Glaciimonas sp. PCH181: one gene and its partner. The protein of the gene in region 2 interacts with the protein of the main gene of each other region in a pairwise test. Links are inferred from orthologs where the notes say so. Each region holds a gene or a part of one and is shown on either strand. Other genes may lie near its edges.

Region 1 (8,943 bases), on a different replicon or contig from region 2:
TTCTTTGGCTGTGACTGCTGCTGGCGTGTTCGGATATTGCGCCACGACTTGCTCCAGCGTTTTCCGCGCAGCGACTTTATCCTTCAGCTCGGTATAACTACTCGACATGTTCAACAGCGCGTCAGCAGCTTTCGGATTGTCAGGATATTTCTTGACGACCGCTTGTTGCGCTGTGATGGCGTTTTTATAGTCACGTTGCGCAAAATAAGAATTGCCCAACCAGTATTGTGCAGAAGGTGCGAAGCCCGATGACGGATAGCGTCTCAGATAATCAGAGAAGGCGGCGGTGGCGCCCTTGTAGTCGCCACCCTTAAAACTCGCCAGCGCTGCATCGTACGATTTCTGCTCGTTGGGATCGATGCTGACTTCTTGACCGTCAACGTTGACTTTTTGCGGCTCCAGTTTGCGCAGACGATTATCCAGATCGACGTAAAAATCTTTCTGACGTTGCTGCGTGTTGGCAACCTCGTTGGTCAATACTTCGATTTGTCCGCGCAGCTTTGCGATTTCCTGGTTTAATTGATCGTTTTGATCCGCCAGGCTCAGCGAGCTACTCTTATCCGCTTTGCTATCGACACGGGCATTGACCGCATCAATTCGGCTGCGAATATCGAGAATCGCCCGACGCGCTTCAGCATCGTCAAACAGACCGGCATGCGCCAGCGGGGCAAGGGAACCTGCGGCCAATATGGCCGCAGTCAGCGTTGATTTAGAAAAAATCCGCATGATCATCGCTGTGCTTATTGGTAAATGATATCTGCGCGACGGTTTTCAGCGTAGGACGCTTCATCAGTACCCAACGCTTTAGGCTTTTCTTTACCCAGCGAAACAGCTTCTACCTGCGTATCGGATACACCTAACAGTGCTAATGCTTTACGGACTGCTTCAGCACGTTTTTGGCCTAGTGCCAGATTGTATTCACGACCGCCGCGATCATCGGTATTACCTTGAATGATGATTTTGCGTACTTTGTGTGATGTCAGGTACTTAGCGTGTGCTTCAACGACTGAGCGGAATTCTTCTTTAACTGAATAGCTGTCGTAATCAAAATAAATGCTGCGCTTGGCCAGGATGCCTTGCGGGTCATTCAGCGGATCGCTAGAGCCAGTATCGACTGCATTGACTGAGCGACTATCGGCAGCGCCATTCATGCCGCTACGGTCTTCAATCTTAGCTTTGTCGTCTAATTTGACAGGTGATGAGCAGGCGGCCAGCAAAACGGCGCTTGAAATGATAAGGGCAAAACTACTGAGATTGCGCATTGTTATTCTCCAGAGAGTGAGTTGGCTACTTTAACTTTAAATCATAGTAAGTCCGCATAACTGCTTATACGTCGTTGCCGCTCCTTGCCGTACCTTCGTACTGCCTGCATCGGGGCGTCTAGTCTAAACAATTATGCGGCCTTACTTATTGCTACGGAATTACTACCAGTGTCTCGGATTGTTAATTCGTTAAAGAATTAACAATCCGAGACACGCGGTGACTACTTCATGAATGGGCCCCAAGTCGGTTCCCGGATATCGCCTGCCTGTACCGTCAAACGTTGCTTGACGCGCCCGTCGACCGAAACCACTGCCAGTGAACCGCGGCGTCCGCCGGACTCCGTGGCGTACATAATGTACTGGCCGTTCGGTGAAAAACTAGGCGATTCGTCTTTGACGGTATCGGACAAACGTTGCTCCTGGTTGTTACTCAGGTCCATTGCATAAAGTTGGAAGCCACCATTCCGACGAGCAATATACGCCAATGTTTTGCCATCTGGCGAAACCCGAGGACTGATATTGTAACTGCCGCTGAAAGTGACGCGCTGTGCATCGCCGCCATTGGCACTCATCTTATAAATTTGCGGGCCGCCGCTGCGGTCGCTGGTGAAGTAAATACTTTGTCCATTTGCTGAAAACTGCGGTTCAGTGTCGATGCCATTCGTATTTGTCAGACGGCGCAAACCGGAGCCATCGGCATTGACTACATATACCTGAGTCAGGCTATCGCGCGCCAGAGCAATCGCGATCTTAGTGCCATCGGGCGACCATGAAGGTGCCGAGTTACTGCCTTTGTAATTAGCAACGACGGTGCGTTGTTTTGTGATCAGATTTTGTACGTAGACCACGGGCTTTTTTTGCTCAAACGAGACATACGCAACCTTTGATCCATCCGGTGACCAGGCTGGCGAAATAATCGGCTCGTTAGAACGCAGTGCAACTTGTGTACCTTCGCCGTCGGCATCTGCAATTTCCAGTCGATATTCTTTGCCGGATTTGGTGACGTAAGCAATACGCGTTGCAAAGGCACCGCGGACACCGATCAACTTTTCATAAATATCATCGGCGATTTTATGTGCAGAAACGCGGGTGTATTGTGGCGATGAAGAGAGCGCCAATGCAGACAACTGAGATGACTTACCCGTATCGAGCAATTTATAGCGCACGTCATAGCGGCCATCCGCCAGCTTGGCGACGCTACCGACTACCAGCGCGTCAGCTCCCCGTGATTTCCAGTCGCCATAATTGATTTGCGCGGCATCGGAAAGCACATCGCCGGTTTCGATAATTTTGAACATGCCGCTGCGTGCCAAATCGGCTTTAATGATCGCCGTAATTTGTTGCGGTGCCAGGTTTTCATTGCTGAAACCTGCGATGGCGATTGGGATTTGGCTGGCTCCTACACCGGCGGTTTCAATGCGTAACTGTGCGTGCACGATAGGCGCTGAGATAAGCGCGCCAACAGTAATACCGATCACTGCGATGGATCTTGCCAATTTGCGTATCGACGTCGGTATTAACGCGTTGAGTGGATTCTTTTTCATAAGTTATTGATCTTTCGGTTTATGGATTCCGATAAAGCTAGAAGGAACAGAACCCGATTTATCTTTTGGATATGGTGCAGATTTTTCAATTGCACGCTTCACCGCTTCGTCAAAACCGGAAACTCCGGAGGATTTTCTTAATTGAATGCCAGCCACCGATCCATCCGGTAACAATTGGACTTCAAATTCTACCGCTGGATTTCCCGTCATGCCATCTGGGACACCAAAGTTAATGTTTCCTTTGATTCTGTTCCCGACCTTTTGCGCATAGCCAGGGTCGCCACGTGGACCTTGTGATTGCGCTGCGGTGCCAGTGCTGTTGGCTGCGCCAGTCCCGCTAGCTTGTCCCTGCAGGCGTTTCATGTCGTCATTATGCCGTTTGTCAGCGGCAGCAGCATCTGCCTGATGGGCTTTGTCAGCGGCAATCTTGTCTTTCTCTTTCTTTACGGCATCCTGTTTTGCTTTCAGTTTATCCGCAGCTTCGGCAGCTTTTTTCTCTTCAGCGTCTGCCTTTTTCTTCGCGTCTGCCAGCGCTTTTTGCTTTTCAGCGGTTTTTTCGGCTAACTTTTCAGCATCTTTTTTCTGCTGATCTTTACGCTCTTGTTCGTCGGCTTTGCGCTGACGTTCTTTATCTTCGCGGGCCTGCTCAGCGCGGTCTTGATCCTTCTGCTCCTGCGCCTTGCGTTTGCGCTCTTTTTCCAGGGCAATTTCTGGATCGGGCAGGATCGGCTCCACCACTTTAGGTGGTGGTGGGGCTTCTCGCACAACAGGTTTAGGTTCGGGTTGCGGGGTGGGCTTTTCTATCGGTTCCGGCGTTGGTGTCGGTTCGGGTGGCGGCGGTTTCGGCGCGGCCTCCCGCACATTCGGATTCCAGATTTCAGCCTCGACGGCAACCGGGACCTGGCTTTGCCAATGCACGCCGATCCACAGAAATGCTACTAATGCTGCATGCACGGCAGCCGCCAGTGTGATGGCGCGCCATCTACCTGGTTCTTTTGGTATTGAATAAGGGGTTCGATCTGTCATGAGCAGACTGTCACTTTGCGGCAGTTCGTCACTTGGTCGCCAATCCGACGCGGTTAATCCCCAGCGTCTTTGCTTCAGAAATCATTTTTATCACTTCGTCATACTTGATATCTTTATCTGCTGAAATCATGACCGGCATATCTGGGCTGTCCTCATGCAGGGATTGCAATCTGGCTTTGATATCGGATTTTTGTAAGGTTTCCGTTTTGCCGCTACCGCTTTTTTGACCATTGATACGCAAGCTGGCGTCGCCATTGGCTTTCAGCGCGATTTCAATGTATTCGGTCGGAGGTGCGACAGATTTTGCAGCGGTCGGCAAGTTGATGACGCTTGGATTGACCATCGGTGCAGACACCATAAAGATCACCAGCAGCACCATCATGACGTCAATGTAGGGCACCACATTGATTTCTGCCTTGAATTTGCGCGGACGGCCGCCGCGCATGGATGAGAAGCCCGTCATTAGCGTGCCTGCCGTTGCAAAATGTTAGAGAATTCTTCGATGAAGCTTTCGAACCGAATTGCCAGCCGATCGACGTCATGCGAGAAACGGTTATAGGCAACGACTGCCGGAATCGCGGCAAATAAACCAATCGCGGTCGCAATCAGCGCCTCAGCAATACCCGGCGCGACCGCTGCTAGTGTTGCTTGCTGCACATTTGCCAAACCGCGGAACGCATTCATGATGCCCCATACCGTACCGAACAAACCAACGTAAGGTGATACAGAACCAACCGACGCCAGAAATGCTAAGTGTGATTCAAGCGCATCCATTTCACGCTGATAGGCAGCGCGCATCGCACGGCGGGAGCCGTCCAATAACGCGGCAGAATCTGTGCTGGCTTTATGACCGACCGATGCTTTGATTTTGCTAAATTCATCCATGCCAGCGGCAAAAATACGCTCCATCGCGCCGGTTTGACCTGCGCCGCGCCGGCGATTCGAGGTCGTTCCTTGATATAACTCTGTCAGATTTCCGCCAGACCAGAAGGCGCGTTCGAATTCTTCGGTTTGCGCCCGAGCGCCCTTGATGGCGAACATCTTGCGGAAAATATACGTCCAGCTCATCACGGAGACTGCTAGCAATAGCAGCATAACCAGTTGGACGAGCACGGAGGCGTTGGTGATGAGGGTAAGAAACGAAAGATCTTGAGTGACGGTCATGGAGGCAGTCTGGATAAAATGGTCTGGGGTAACAGTCTTAACTAACGTGCTCTAGTAGTCAGTACAGCGTAGCTGACATTTTTTAGGGGCGCAGCTAAATGAATTTATAAGGCAGGAGGCGGGCGAAAAGGAACGATTGTAATCGCATCTAGTATTTTTCAGCTTCCCATCTACATGATGTTGAAAAGATAATGAAGACATTTTTGTTGGTTAGATTGCAATCAAATAGTGGCATTTGCCGAGGTAGCAATCGGTGCTGTCGCGGGTTGAATACGATCTAGCACCATTTGCGGAATAGCATGCGGCCGAAAAGTATGCGTATTCACGCAAACCACCTTAATTCGACCGGTTGCTAACAGCTTCATTTCCTCACCATCGCGGCGCCAAGCTTGTTGCACAAAGTCAACTGCCACGCGGCCAACGTTTTCGACAGTGACTGTCAATTTAAGTTCATCGTCTAAACGAGACGGCGCATGGTAATCAAGCGCAGTGCTTTTGACGACGAACATGACTTCGTGAGTTTCAACCAGTCGACTCTGTTCAATCCCTGCCGCCCGTAACCATTCGGTACGTGCGCGCTCAAAAAATTTTAGATAGTTTGCATAAAAAACAACGCCACCAGCATCGGTATCTTCGTAATACACACGGATGTTCCAGCTAAAATCTTCTTTTGGGACGGGTATTGCTGCGTTCATGAGGGAGTGTGCCGATGGGCTTTTCAGGTAATTAACTGTGACGCAGTGGTGTCTGGGAGCTGAGGAGGCTTTGTTTGCGTTGTCTTTGCGTAATATTTGCGGTGAAAATGTAAGACAACGCCCTATCTTTTAAAAAATGAAGCGGGCGAATCCGTACTAATCAGTACTATTAAAGCAATTTTTTTGGCGATTCTTGTTGCAATGCAAAATAATGAGAAATTGTAGCCCATACCGATGTCATTAAGCACTAGAAATCGACAAGATCAGAAGCGTATCTTGTTAGCAGGAAGCTGTTTGCGCAATCTTGCTCTATCCAAGCCCTTCACTTACAATACGTGCACCATTTCGTCTCACGTAACTGGCGCAAAACCGGATCAAAGCAGACTGCCTTGATTTCGGCAAAGGTGGGCATCCACCGGGAAGCGTGAGAGTTTTTCGCCGTGCGCCTGGGCAGCCCGAATGGAACGTACGACTGAGGCTGCCGCATTCCACACTCATTTTGGCCCTCATTCGATGTAGATCCTGAAAAGGTTAACCTCTATCGATTGGAATATCTCATGTTTGAAAAAAACCACACTATTGCCAGCGCGGATCCAGAATTATGGAGCGCGATTCAGAAAGAAAATCATCGTCAGCAAGAGCATATCGAGCTGATCGCGTCTGAAAACTATTGCTCGCCTGCCGTGATGGAAGCGCAAGGCACACAACTCACGAATAAATATGCCGAAGGTTATCCAGGCAAGCGTTATTACGGCGGTTGTGAGTTTGTCGATATCGTTGAGCAACTGGCAATTGACCGGGTTAAAGAGTTGTTTGGCGCTGAAGCTGCCAACGTGCAGCCTAACTCCGGTTCCCAAGCGAATCAGGGCGTTTTCTTCGCTGTATTGAAGCCCGGTGACACGATTATGGGTATGTCGCTGGCAGAAGGCGGTCACTTGACCCACGGTATGGCATTGAATATGTCAGGAAAGTGGTTCAATGTCGTTTCCTACGGTCTTAACGACAAAGAAGAAATCGATTACGATGAGTTGGAACGCCTGGCCCACGAAAAGAAGCCTAAGTTGATTATCGCTGGTGCTTCAGCCTACGCATTGCGCATCGATTTTGAGCGTATATCCAAAGTAGCTAAGGCGATCGGTGCCTACTTTATGGTCGACATGGCGCACTATGCCGGTTTGATCGCGGCTGGTGAGTATCCTAATCCTGTGCCTTACGCTGACTTCGTGACGTCGACCACGCACAAATCTTTGCGCGGTCCTCGCGGCGGTATTATTCTGATGAAAGCTGAGCACGAAAAAATCATCAACTCGGCAATTTTCCCAGGCATTCAAGGCGGTCCGCTGATGCACGTGATCGCTGGTAAAGCAGTGGCTTTCAAAGAAGCGCTGACACCGGAATTCAAGACGTATCAACAGCAAGTCGTGAAGAATGCCGATGCGTTGGCGAAAGCACTGATTGCACGCGGTTTGCGCATTGTTTCCGGTCGCACTGAGTCGCACGTGATGTTGGTTGATTTGCGCGCTAAGAACATTACCGGTAAAGAAGCGGAAGCGATTCTCGGTACAGCGCACATGACTTGCAACAAGAACGCTATTCCTAACGATCCTGAAAAGCCATTCGTCACTTCAGGTATTCGTGTCGGTAGCCCGGCATTGACTACGCGTGGTTTCAAGGAAGCGGAAGCGACTAAGATCGGTAATTTAATCGCCGATGTTCTGGATAATCCGCATGATGCTGCGACGATCGAGCGCGTCAAAGTTGAAGTCAAGAAATTAACCGATGCTTTCCCGGTGTATGGCTGATAGCCATTGCTAATGCCGCTTTATTCTGAATAGCCTGTTTTGCGATAGATATTTAGTTGCGCGGTATGGCTAAAGTAATAAACCACGGGCCCGTTCTGGTGTTTCACTAGAACGGGCCTATGTAATATGGTGATAGAAAAAAGTAGCTATGTAGTGTCAATAGCGCTTAGCGCGTCGATCCACCGGTATAAAGATTGCTGCCATCATGAAATGTCCGTTTTGCCACCATGAAGAAACCCAGGTTCTGGATACCCGCGTGTCGGAAGAGGGCGATGCGATTCGTCGTCGTCGTCGTTGCATAAAATGCGACAAGCGCTTTACAACGCACGAACGGATTGAATTGGTGATGCCTGTCATCGTCAAAAAAAATGGCAGTCGTACCGAATTCGATGGTGAAAAGTTACGCGCCAGTTTGATGCTGGCACTGCGTAAACGGCCGGTTTCCGCGGAATCGCTCGACGAAGCATTGCAAAAAATAAAAGAAAAATTACTCGCCAGCGGTGAACGCGAAGTCCTCTCTGGCCATGTCGGTGAATTGGTCATGCATGAACTAAAACGTCTGGACAAGATTGCTTATATTCGCTTTGCGTCGGTATATAAAAGTTTTGAAGATGTCGCCGAATTCCAAAATATGATCGAAGAATTTTCCAGCCCAGCGCGGAAAAAATAGCATTTATAAGCCTAGGCTTAACTTGCACCCGTTTTCTTTCTGAAAACGGGTCTGCTGCAATAAACAGCGCTAGTATTCAGCCCTCCTTCATTCGATGCGAGGCTGGCCTTCATGCTGCACTCTACCTTTTACATCAAGCGGCTTCCTGTTTTTACCGCGATTGTTCCGCGCACGGGTTTTACCCTGATCGAAATATTGATCACCATGTCGATCATGAGCATTCTGCTCGCAATTGGTTTGCCTTCCATGCGCGATTTCATCGTAAAAACACGCTTGAACGGTAACGTAAATCAATTTATTACCGCTGCAATGCTGGCACGTACTGAAGCGATTAAGCGCGGGCGTTCAGTAGTGCTGTGTCCTAGTGTCAATGCCGAGTTTGATCAAACTGCCGGATGCATCGCTACCGCTATGTCCACCGTGACAGGGGGTGGCCCATCGCGTGATGGCTATGAGTGGAGCAAAGGCTGGATCGTCGTCGTGCCTAAGGCCAAAGACGACAAACCCGTTTTATTGCGGCAAGCAGCACTGGGTCATAACACAATCGTGAATGGAGGAAGGCGAGAGATTAAATATGACGGTATGGGACGACCTGGCGCAAGTTTTACCAGTTTGCTGTTTCGTGATGGTGAATTTGATCGCACGGTGTGCATTAGCGCCAGCGGTCGCATGCGGATAACGAAAGGCACAGCATGCTAATGCAATCGCGCTGCTCGGATAAATTAACCGTACATGGGCATCTGCGGCAATCTGGTATCACGCTGATTGAATTGCTGGTGT
Region 2 (8,855 bases):
TTCTTGCTGCGCCGCTTTACCACCTGGCTTACGCCCTTTTGGCGCAGGGATTTGCGGCTTGCCTGCACCGTTTGGCGGAACACCAAAGAACCGACGCAAAAATTCTTGCATTTCTTCGTCGTTTGGCTGGCCAGTGGCGGTATCGGCCTTCACCTTTTCGGTGGTGCGAATATTGACTACTGCCGGGCCAGCTTTTTCAACAATCTCAGTAAAGTCGGGCAATCCAACCATAGGCGCTGCAATTGCTGCTGGCGTCATATTGACCAAAACTGGAGCAATAAACGTTACCGTCGCACCTACTATAAGTGTCGACAAAACATGACGTGCAATACGGACCATTTTCATAATGACAGTCTTATTTATTTTTGAGTTCAATCGAATTGGCAACCTGACGAATTGCCACCGCAGGCACTTCACCGACAATCGTAAGCCAAAAATCACCTTGGCGTTTACCGACGATATTTAACGCGCCTTGTTGCATAGAGCCTTCTGTACGACTTTGGCTACCGGGTTCAATAAATACTGAAATGGCAGCGAGACCATCGGAAAAGACAATTTGCGAAACTTCGCGCCGAACAGGCGTTGATCCAGTCGTGTTCTGTGCAGGAGGATTGTCGATAACAACGCGCTTTAATTCCCTTACCTTTTTGAAACCCGGTGGCATACCAGTGACGACCCAATCGTTTAAATTAGCCGGACTCATTGCAGTATGCTCTACATGCCAACCGCTCGTATTACCAAAGCTCGACTTGACCCGACTGCGGGCGATGTTACCGATAGCGATTTGCGTAAATGAAATTTGCTCAACAATCTCATTTTTACTATTCAGGGTTTGCGCGCGCAGCAGCAGACCAGAATTTTTCTCGGCCCAAAGCTTATAGCCATAACGCATTTTATCTTTAGGCTCAAGAAGCACGGCCTGACAGTCCTGTCCGGCAACCCGGCCAACTTCGCCCAGCTTCACATTATAATAATCAGTTAAATCACTCGGAATGGAAGCTAAAATTGCTGGAAATACATCCTGCGTGACGCGTTTTTCAACCAACAACGTCTTAGTTTCGGGGATGTAACAAGTGACATCCTCGTTGTGACGAATATACTCACGAGGCTTGCCATCCAGAACTTCCAGCTTCTCGATTTCATTTCGCCCTTCCAACATATGCGTGATGCGCGAAGTGCGCATCTGATTCGCTTGTTGATACACGAAGGTGCCCGAGTAATTAAGCTTTTGCGCCGCCGCCTGAATTCTTTTTAAAAGAGTCTGTGCTTCGTGATTGTCATAAAGTTTCTCCGTGGCACCACCTTCCGCTTGCGCGGAAAGGGCGAGTAAGGTCGAAAAAATAACAGCAACCCGAAGCAGAACCTTAGTCTGCCGCATATTAATTATCAGCATCTATGGCAAATGTGGCGGAGCGTGCGTATTGCGCAGTGCTGTAAAGCGAAGGAGAAAAACGTTGGTGTGCCGATAAATACTCGTCGATCCGCGAATCACGGAGTACTTCATTATCGCCAGCAGTGGTTGCGACCGCTTGGGATCCATAACCGACGTTAATATTAGAAGCAGAAGCCAGCGTCGTTTGCGCAGCAGCAAGCATCGCCGGATTCATCGATTGATTATCGGTGCTCATCATATGCGGAACAGCTATAAATGCCACCGCTGCTACCGCTGCCGCTGCTGCCATACTTGGCAGCGCAAACCGTCTCATGGAACGTGTGCCGGTTGCAGCTGAAACATTGCTTACAGCAATGTGCTCAGCAGCAACCGGCACAACCGCCAATGGCGCAACTATCATCGCAGGTTCAGCACTAAGCCGTTCAAACATACGTGAAGTAAAATCAGAACTCAGCGTTAACGCCATGTCGTCCGAACGCAAGATGTCACCAATTTGATGATAAACATCCCAAGTTGCACGGCCTTCATTATTGCGTAGCGCTGCCAATGCCATATCCACATAGGCATTAGACAACTCACTATCGGCCAAGGCAGAGATCTGCTCTTGGGGTATTTCTTTGGTATTCATAAGTCACCTAGTTAAAACCTGGCCAACCCCTTCGTTCCCGAAAAACCGCTATTTCGCTTTTACCAACGTTTGTCGATCGCCGTACCCAACAATGGCCTCAACTTTTCTGCGATAGCTTCTCTTGCTCTAAATATTCTGCTACGTACTGTGCCAATCGGGCATCCCATAGCTTCTGCGATTTCGTCATAGCTCAGCCCCTCGATCTCACGCAAGGTGATTGCAGTGCGCAATTCCTCGGGCAAAGCTTCCATCGCAACGTTCACCGTTTGCGCTATCTGCTTAGTTGCCAGTAAAGACTCTGGAGTATTTATATCTCTTAGTTGCTCGCCGTCGTCAAAAGTTTCTGCTTCTTCAGAATTTGATTCAGTTGATGTCGGCGCCCTACGTCCTTGCGTGACTAAATAATTTTTAGCCGTGTTAATACCAATCCGGTATAACCATGTATAAAACGCAGAGTCACCTCTGAACTGAGGCAGCGCACGATAAGCTTTTATAAACGCTTCCTGTACTACATCCTCAGCTTCTGCCTGATCGCGCACAAGCCGCGACACAAGACGCATCAGCTTGCGTTGGTATTTGATTACCAAAAGCTCAAACGCCTTTTTGTCGCCACGCTGCACGCGCTCGACGAGCAGTTGATCAATTTCGCGTTCTGTCGTCAATCCCCATTCCCTTTGCTTTTGCAACATACGCGCATGATCGAAGCATGGACAAAGTGCAATGCAATAAGTTCAACCAATTGGCTGTTCATATACCACTTTCTCTGAGCCCTCTGAACGTCCGCGAGAAGCAATCCAGCGACACGCTACAGACAGGGCCCTAAATACATCCTCAGGGATACAATCAGGCAGTATAACGACGGACTTAATCCGCCCGTTACCTAACTGAAAACGCAATAACAATAAATGAGCCCAGAGTGTAGAACCACTAAGCAAATGCGCTATAACCGGGGCATGAAAGGCAGCATCGGCACCAACAACGGTATTAGTCGCCAATTCTGCGATGCTAATCTGACCATTGCCAGTAATCACAATGCGGATCGGACGACGTGTTCGTCGATAACCCAACCACCCCCAAACGCTTATTAATACACTCACCAATCCAAGTACTACCCCAATAACAGGCACAAAATGCCCAATCTCGCCAACGATTAACAGCATACCAATCGAGGCTACGGCAATAGCTTGCAAAGTGACCATAGCAAACAAACTTGCGGACGGCGCAACTCGTGCCGATATCGCAACCGAGATCATGGGATTAGGGGGCGTCAAGCTAGATGTGGGGAGATTCATTAGCATACTCAGCCAAACATCACTTGATGTTCGACTGAGTATATACGGACCTGCTTAGACTTTACCAAAAACTAGCGTACCGTTAGTCCCGCCGAAGCCAAATGAGTTCTTAACCGCAATATTAATTTTCATATCCCGCGCCGTATTTGCACAGTAATCAAGATCGCACTCTGGATCTTGATTGAAAATATTAATAGTCGGTGGCGATACCTGATGATGCAAAGCCAATATGGTAAAGACTGACTCCAAACCACCCGCGCCACCCAATAAATGACCAGTCATTGACTTAGTCGAATTAACGACCAGCTTATAAGCATGATCACCAAAGGCGGCTTTAATCGCATTGGTCTCATTCTGATCACCTAGCGGCGTCGATGTACCATGTGCGTTCAAATATTGCACCTGATCGCCATTTATCCCCGCATCACGCAATGCTGAAGCAACGCAACGACGTGGGCCATCAAGATCCGGCGCAGTAATGTGATAAGCATCACCGCTCATCCCAAAACCAAGTAGCTCTGCATAAATCTTGGCGCCACGCGCTTTGGCGTGCTCATATTCTTCGAGTACCAATACCCCGGCACCCTCACCCAAAACAAAACCGTCGCGATCCTTATCCCAAGGCCGCGATGCAGTCGCAGGATCATCATTGCGCGTCGACAAAGCACGTGCCGAAGCAAATCCACCAAGGCCTAATGGAGAAATACTTGCCTCTGCGCCGCCAGCAATCATGACATCGGCATCGCCGTATTGAATCATGCGTCCTGCCTGACCAATACAATGCAGACCAGTAGTACAAGCCGTTACTATCGCTAGGTTAGGCCCTTTCAGACCATATCTAATCGACAGATTGCCGGAAATCATATTAATGATTGATGCCGGGATAAAGAAAGGACTAATACGACGTGGACCGCGACTAGTCAATTCGGCATGGGTATCTTCGATCAGTGGCAAGCCACCGATACCGGATCCGATAATAACGCCGATACGTTCGGCATTTTCATCAGTAACTTCCAGGCCGCTGTCCTGCATCGCCTGAATCCCTGCTGCCATCCCAAAATGGATAAAGGTATCCATATGCCGCGCCTCTTTGGCCGGCATATATTCCTCGACATTAAAGCCCTTTACTTCTCCGGCAAAATGCGTGGAAAAAGCTGAAGCATCAAACTTGGTGATGGTTGCAATACCAGTTTTCCCTGATGTGACTGCATTCCAGGCGTCGGCAATAGTATTGCCGACCGGTGAAATGCAACCCAAGCCAGTTATCACAACACGGCGTTCACGTGAGGGGCTCAAACGATTCTCCTGGATGCGCTCAAAGCTGATTTATACTTTGACATTCGCCTTGGCGTAGTCAATTGCTTGTTGCACAGTAGTAATTTTTTCGGCTTGTTCGTCAGGAATTTCCATGCCGAACTCGTCCTCCAAAGCCATTACCAATTCTACGGTGTCGAGTGAATCAGCACCAAGATCATCAACAAACGAAGATTCAATTTTGATGTCAGCTTCGGCGACGCCCAGTTGTTCAGCGACGATTTTTTTTACGCGTTGTTCGATATCAGACATGTGATGCCTCCAGTTATTAGGTTACAGAAAGTGCGCGCATTTTAGCAGGTTTGCGCAGAGAAAATTCACTTTTAGCATCGGCGGTTAAGAATTAGCCAACTACTGCCAAAAGCGCTTAAATTATTACTACGTACTTTACTTCTCAAGCCTAAGTATGGCTATAGGCAGTTCATTTCGAACGCTACAACCAAACCGCAGCATACATTCAACTACATCAACTCATATACATGCCGCCATTTACGTGCAGCGTGGTGCCGGTGATATACCCAGCTTGCGCCGACGCCAGGAAACTGACAGCGGCCGCAATATCCTCTGCGGCACCTAATCGGCCCAGTGGAATTTGCTGCAACAATCCAGCCGTTTGCTGCTCACTCAGCGCTTTAGTCATATCTGTATCGATAAAACCAGGCGCTACACAATTCACGGTAATGTTACGGCTGCCTATCTCACGCGCTAAAGCCCGACTCATTCCTGAGACACCAGCTTTGGCGGCTGCATAATTCATTTGCCCGGGATTACCAGTCGAGCCAACAACCGACGTAATATTAATAATACGGCCGTGCTTAGCCTTCATCATTCCACGCAAGACTGCGCGCGATAGCCGGGCAACTGACGTCAGATTGGTTGAAATCACAGAATCCCATTCCTCATCCTTCATCCGCATCGCTAGCTGGTCGTGCGTGATCCCGGCGTTATTCACCAAAATGGAGAGCGTACCGAACTCCTTTTGCACCAACTCAACCACAGCCGCACAAGCAGGCGCATCATTTACATTCAACACCACGCCTTTGCCACCGTTAGGCTGCTCCGCATTCAGGTAAGCAGTGATTGCATCAGCTCCAGCCTCTGAGGTAGCAGTGCCGACGACTTTCGCACCGCGACGCGCCAATTCCAATGCAATTGCCCGGCCTATACCGCGTGAAGCGCCAGTTACCAGAGCAACCTGGCCTTCTAAATTCTGTGGATCCAAATTTTGCATATGCATTATATTTATTTAGGTGACGCGTTCAAATAACTCGTTTATGCAGTTCCGGCAACTTAATTAAGTAGCGCCAATACTCTGTCCAAAGACGCCTGATCGACGATAGCATCGCCCGTCAATTCGCCATTAATACGCTTGGTCAATCCAGCAAGAACCTTGCCCGGACCACACTCAATAATGTGCGTTGTACCTTCGCTCGCAATTTTCTGGACTGTTTCAACCCAGCGCACAGGACTGGCAGCTTGCCGCACCAATGCATCTTTGATAGCAGCAGCGTCAGTAGGGCTGGCGACATCAACATTATTAATTAAGGTAATTCCAGGCGTTGCAAAAACCAACGGCGCCATATATTCACGCAACCTATTCGATGCAGGCACAAGCAATGAAGAGTGAAATGGTGCCGAAACCGGCAATGACAAGGCACGTTTTGCACCTTTCAATTTAGCGGCCTCGCAAGCACGTTCTACTGCGGCCTTGTGACCCGCGATCACAACCTGCGCAGGCGCATTAAAGTTAACCGCCTCAACCACTTCGCGCTGCGCTGCTTCGACGCACACTGCGAGCACATCCTCGTCGGACAATCCTAAAATTGCAGCCATGCCGCCTTGACCAACTGGCACAGCCTCCTGCATTGCCAATGCACGAAAACGCACCAGCGGTACAGCATCCTTAAAATTAATCACGCCCGCAGCGACCAAGGCCGAATACTCGCCCAAGCTATGCCCAGCCACTATTGCGGGGACTTGCCCACCCGCAGCAATCCAGGCCCGATAAAACGCCACCGCGGCAGTGAGCATGACAGGCTGCGTATTGGTAGTCAGATCCAGCGCTTCTTTTGGGCCTTCGGCGATTAACTTCGCCAAATCAAATTCGAGCGCGTCGGATGCCTCGGCAACGGTATCACGCACAATTTGATTGTCAGCAAAACCGTTCAACATACCGATCGCTTGTGAGCCCTGCCCAGGAAAAACAAAAGCAAATTTAATCATACGTATTTATGTGATTTTATTAAATTAATGAAGTCGATATCAGAAATAAGAAAAATGATGAGATTTTCCTGGAGAAGGCATCACATCATGATGGCGCGCCCGACCTATGCGCAGCTTACATCTTTGCAATGATCGCACCCCAGGTAAAACCACCGCCAACGCCTTCCATCAATATATTCTGCCCAGCCTTGACCCGACCGTCACGTACGGCTTTATCGAGTGCAAGTGGAATGGATGCTGCTGATGTATTGCCATGCTGATCGACTGTCACCACCATCCGTTCTGGCGGCAGACCAAGTTTGCGGCCTGTACTTTGCATAATACGAATATTGGCTTGATGGGGAATCAGCCAATCTATTTCTAACGCCTGCAGGCCAGCAATCTCCAGTGCCTCATTGGCGACCTTCTCCAGCACAGACACGGCTAGCTTAAATACCGCCTGACCGTCCATGTATAAAAAAGCACTTCCTTCCACTACACCACTAGCCACTTTGCCGGGAACGCACAGAATATTCGCATAGCGCCCATCGGCATGCAGTTTAGTAGCTAAAATTCCCGGCTCTTTCGAAGCAGTCATCACCACTGCGCCAGCGCCGTCACCAAACAACACACAAGTGGTACGATCTTCAAAATTCAGGATGCGCGAGAATACTTCAGTGCCGATGACGAGTACGTTCTTGTGCGTGCCTGCTTTAATAAAGGCATCAGCGATCGAAACAGCATAGACAAAGCCGCTACAGACTGCCTGCACATCAAACGCTGCGCCGCCGGTAATGATCCCAAGTTTTTGCTGTACTACACATGCTGTGCTGGGAAATCCACCAAAATGGTCCGGCGTCGAGGTCGCGACAATGATCAGATCAATGTCGGCGGGGACCATTCCAGCCATTTCCAAAGCGTGCTTTGATGCGGCAACGGCGAGATCACTGGACTGAACGTCAGGTTCGGCATAATGACGCGCAGAGATACCGCTGCGCGAAAATATCCATTCGTCGGAGGTCTCTATACCCTTCTCAGCCAACTGCGCCGTCAGGTCTTGATTCGTAACGCGTTTTGGTGGCAAATAACTGCCAGTACCTACAATTTTGCTATAGATAGTCATGCTGTTTTCTGTTGGGGTGACTCAATATTGATGGCCGCATTGGCGACTCCTTCGACCGGGGCCGAAACTACTTCGGACTGCGGCATCAACTCTGCAATGGTCGTCGTAATACGCGACAGCACATCGTACTTCGCTGCATCGAATGCACGCTGGATCGCCCATTCGTACCCATAAGCATCCGCGCCGCCGTGGCTCTTGAACACCAAGCCACGCAAACCGAGCAAACTTGCGCCATTGTAGCGCGATGGGTTGAGGCGACGCGAGATTGCCTTAATCGCACCACGCGCTATCAAAGCGCCAATCATATTTAGGATGCTGCTTTTAAATTCTGTCGTCAATACACTTTTAACAAGCCGCCCCAATCCTTCCGAGGCCTTCAGCGTAACGTTGCCGACAAAACCATCGCACACAACAATGTCGGTGGTTCCTTCAAAGATATCGTTACCTTCGACATTGCCATAAAAATTTAGGATGCCTCTTTCATGATCGGCGCGTAACAACTCGGCCGTTTGCTTCACCATTTCATTGCCCTTGATATCTTCCTCACCGACATTCAGCAAACCAACGGTGGGTTTAGGCTTCCCCTCCATCGCCGCGACGAGCGCTGAGCCCATCAATGCGAACTGATGCAAATGCTGAGGCTCGCAATCTACATTCGCACCCAAGTCGAGCATGTAGGTAGGACCATCTTTTTGATTCGGAAGAATAGTACAAATCGCCGGACGATCAACGCCGGGGATAGTCTTCAGCAGGTAACGCGAAACCGCCATCAGCGCACCCGTATTACCCGCAGAAACGCAAGCGCGCACCTGCTCATCCTTAACCATTTCAATGGCAATGCGCATCGACGATTTCTTCTTGCGACGCAAGGCGGTTTCGATAGAGTCATCCATCGTTATCGCT

The links.
Region 1: the proteins of acpP (region 2) and ybgC interact in binary tests that used the Escherichia coli proteins (3 or more experiments, as listed by UniProt). The link is inferred for Glaciimonas sp. PCH181 from one-to-one orthologs.

The regions. Positions count from the first base shown.
Region 1 is NZ_PYFP01000002.1:85,048-93,990, reverse strand. Bases 3,955-6,732 are described here. They hold ybgC (tol-pal system-associated acyl-CoA thioesterase), read right to left. Parts: upstream 5,692-6,732; coding sequence 5,218-5,691; downstream 3,955-5,217. Other genes in these bases: glyA (serine hydroxymethyltransferase), read left to right, coding at 6,249-6,732; tolQ (protein TolQ), read right to left, coding at 4,295-4,996; C7W93_RS13440 (ExbD/TolR family protein), read right to left, coding at 3,955-4,295. Also shown: tol-pal system protein YbgF, read right to left, coding at 1-726; peptidoglycan-associated lipoprotein Pal, read right to left, coding at 741-1,262; Tol-Pal system beta propeller repeat protein TolB, read right to left, coding at 1,484-2,806; cell envelope integrity protein TolA, read right to left, coding at 2,810-3,832; more of C7W93_RS13440, read right to left, coding at 3,861-3,954; more of glyA, read left to right, coding at 6,733-7,493; transcriptional regulator NrdR, read left to right, coding at 7,699-8,163; C7W93_RS13415 (GspH/FimT family pseudopilin), read left to right, coding at 8,275-8,862; C7W93_RS13410 (PilW family protein), read left to right, coding at 8,856-8,943.
Region 2 is NZ_PYFP01000001.1:2,137,735-2,146,589, forward strand. The notes cover bases 3,260-5,949. They hold acpP (acyl carrier protein), read right to left. Parts: upstream 4,880-5,949; coding sequence 4,640-4,879; downstream 3,260-4,639. Other genes in these bases: C7W93_RS09915 (hypothetical protein), read right to left, coding at 3,260-3,313; fabF (beta-ketoacyl-ACP synthase II), read right to left, coding at 3,368-4,609; fabG (3-oxoacyl-ACP reductase FabG), read right to left, coding at 5,094-5,864; fabD (ACP S-malonyltransferase), read right to left, coding at 5,918-5,949. Also shown: C7W93_RS09895 (DegQ family serine endoprotease), read right to left, coding at 1-339; C7W93_RS09900 (MucB/RseB C-terminal domain-containing protein), read right to left, coding at 356-1,378; C7W93_RS09905 (sigma-E factor negative regulatory protein), read right to left, coding at 1,380-2,021; RNA polymerase sigma factor RpoE, read right to left, coding at 2,081-2,710; more of C7W93_RS09915, read right to left, coding at 2,753-3,259; more of fabD, read right to left, coding at 5,950-6,850; C7W93_RS09940 (beta-ketoacyl-ACP synthase III), read right to left, coding at 6,966-7,952; phosphate acyltransferase PlsX, read right to left, coding at 7,949-8,855. UniProt on the Escherichia coli protein: Carrier of the growing fatty acid chain in fatty acid biosynthesis.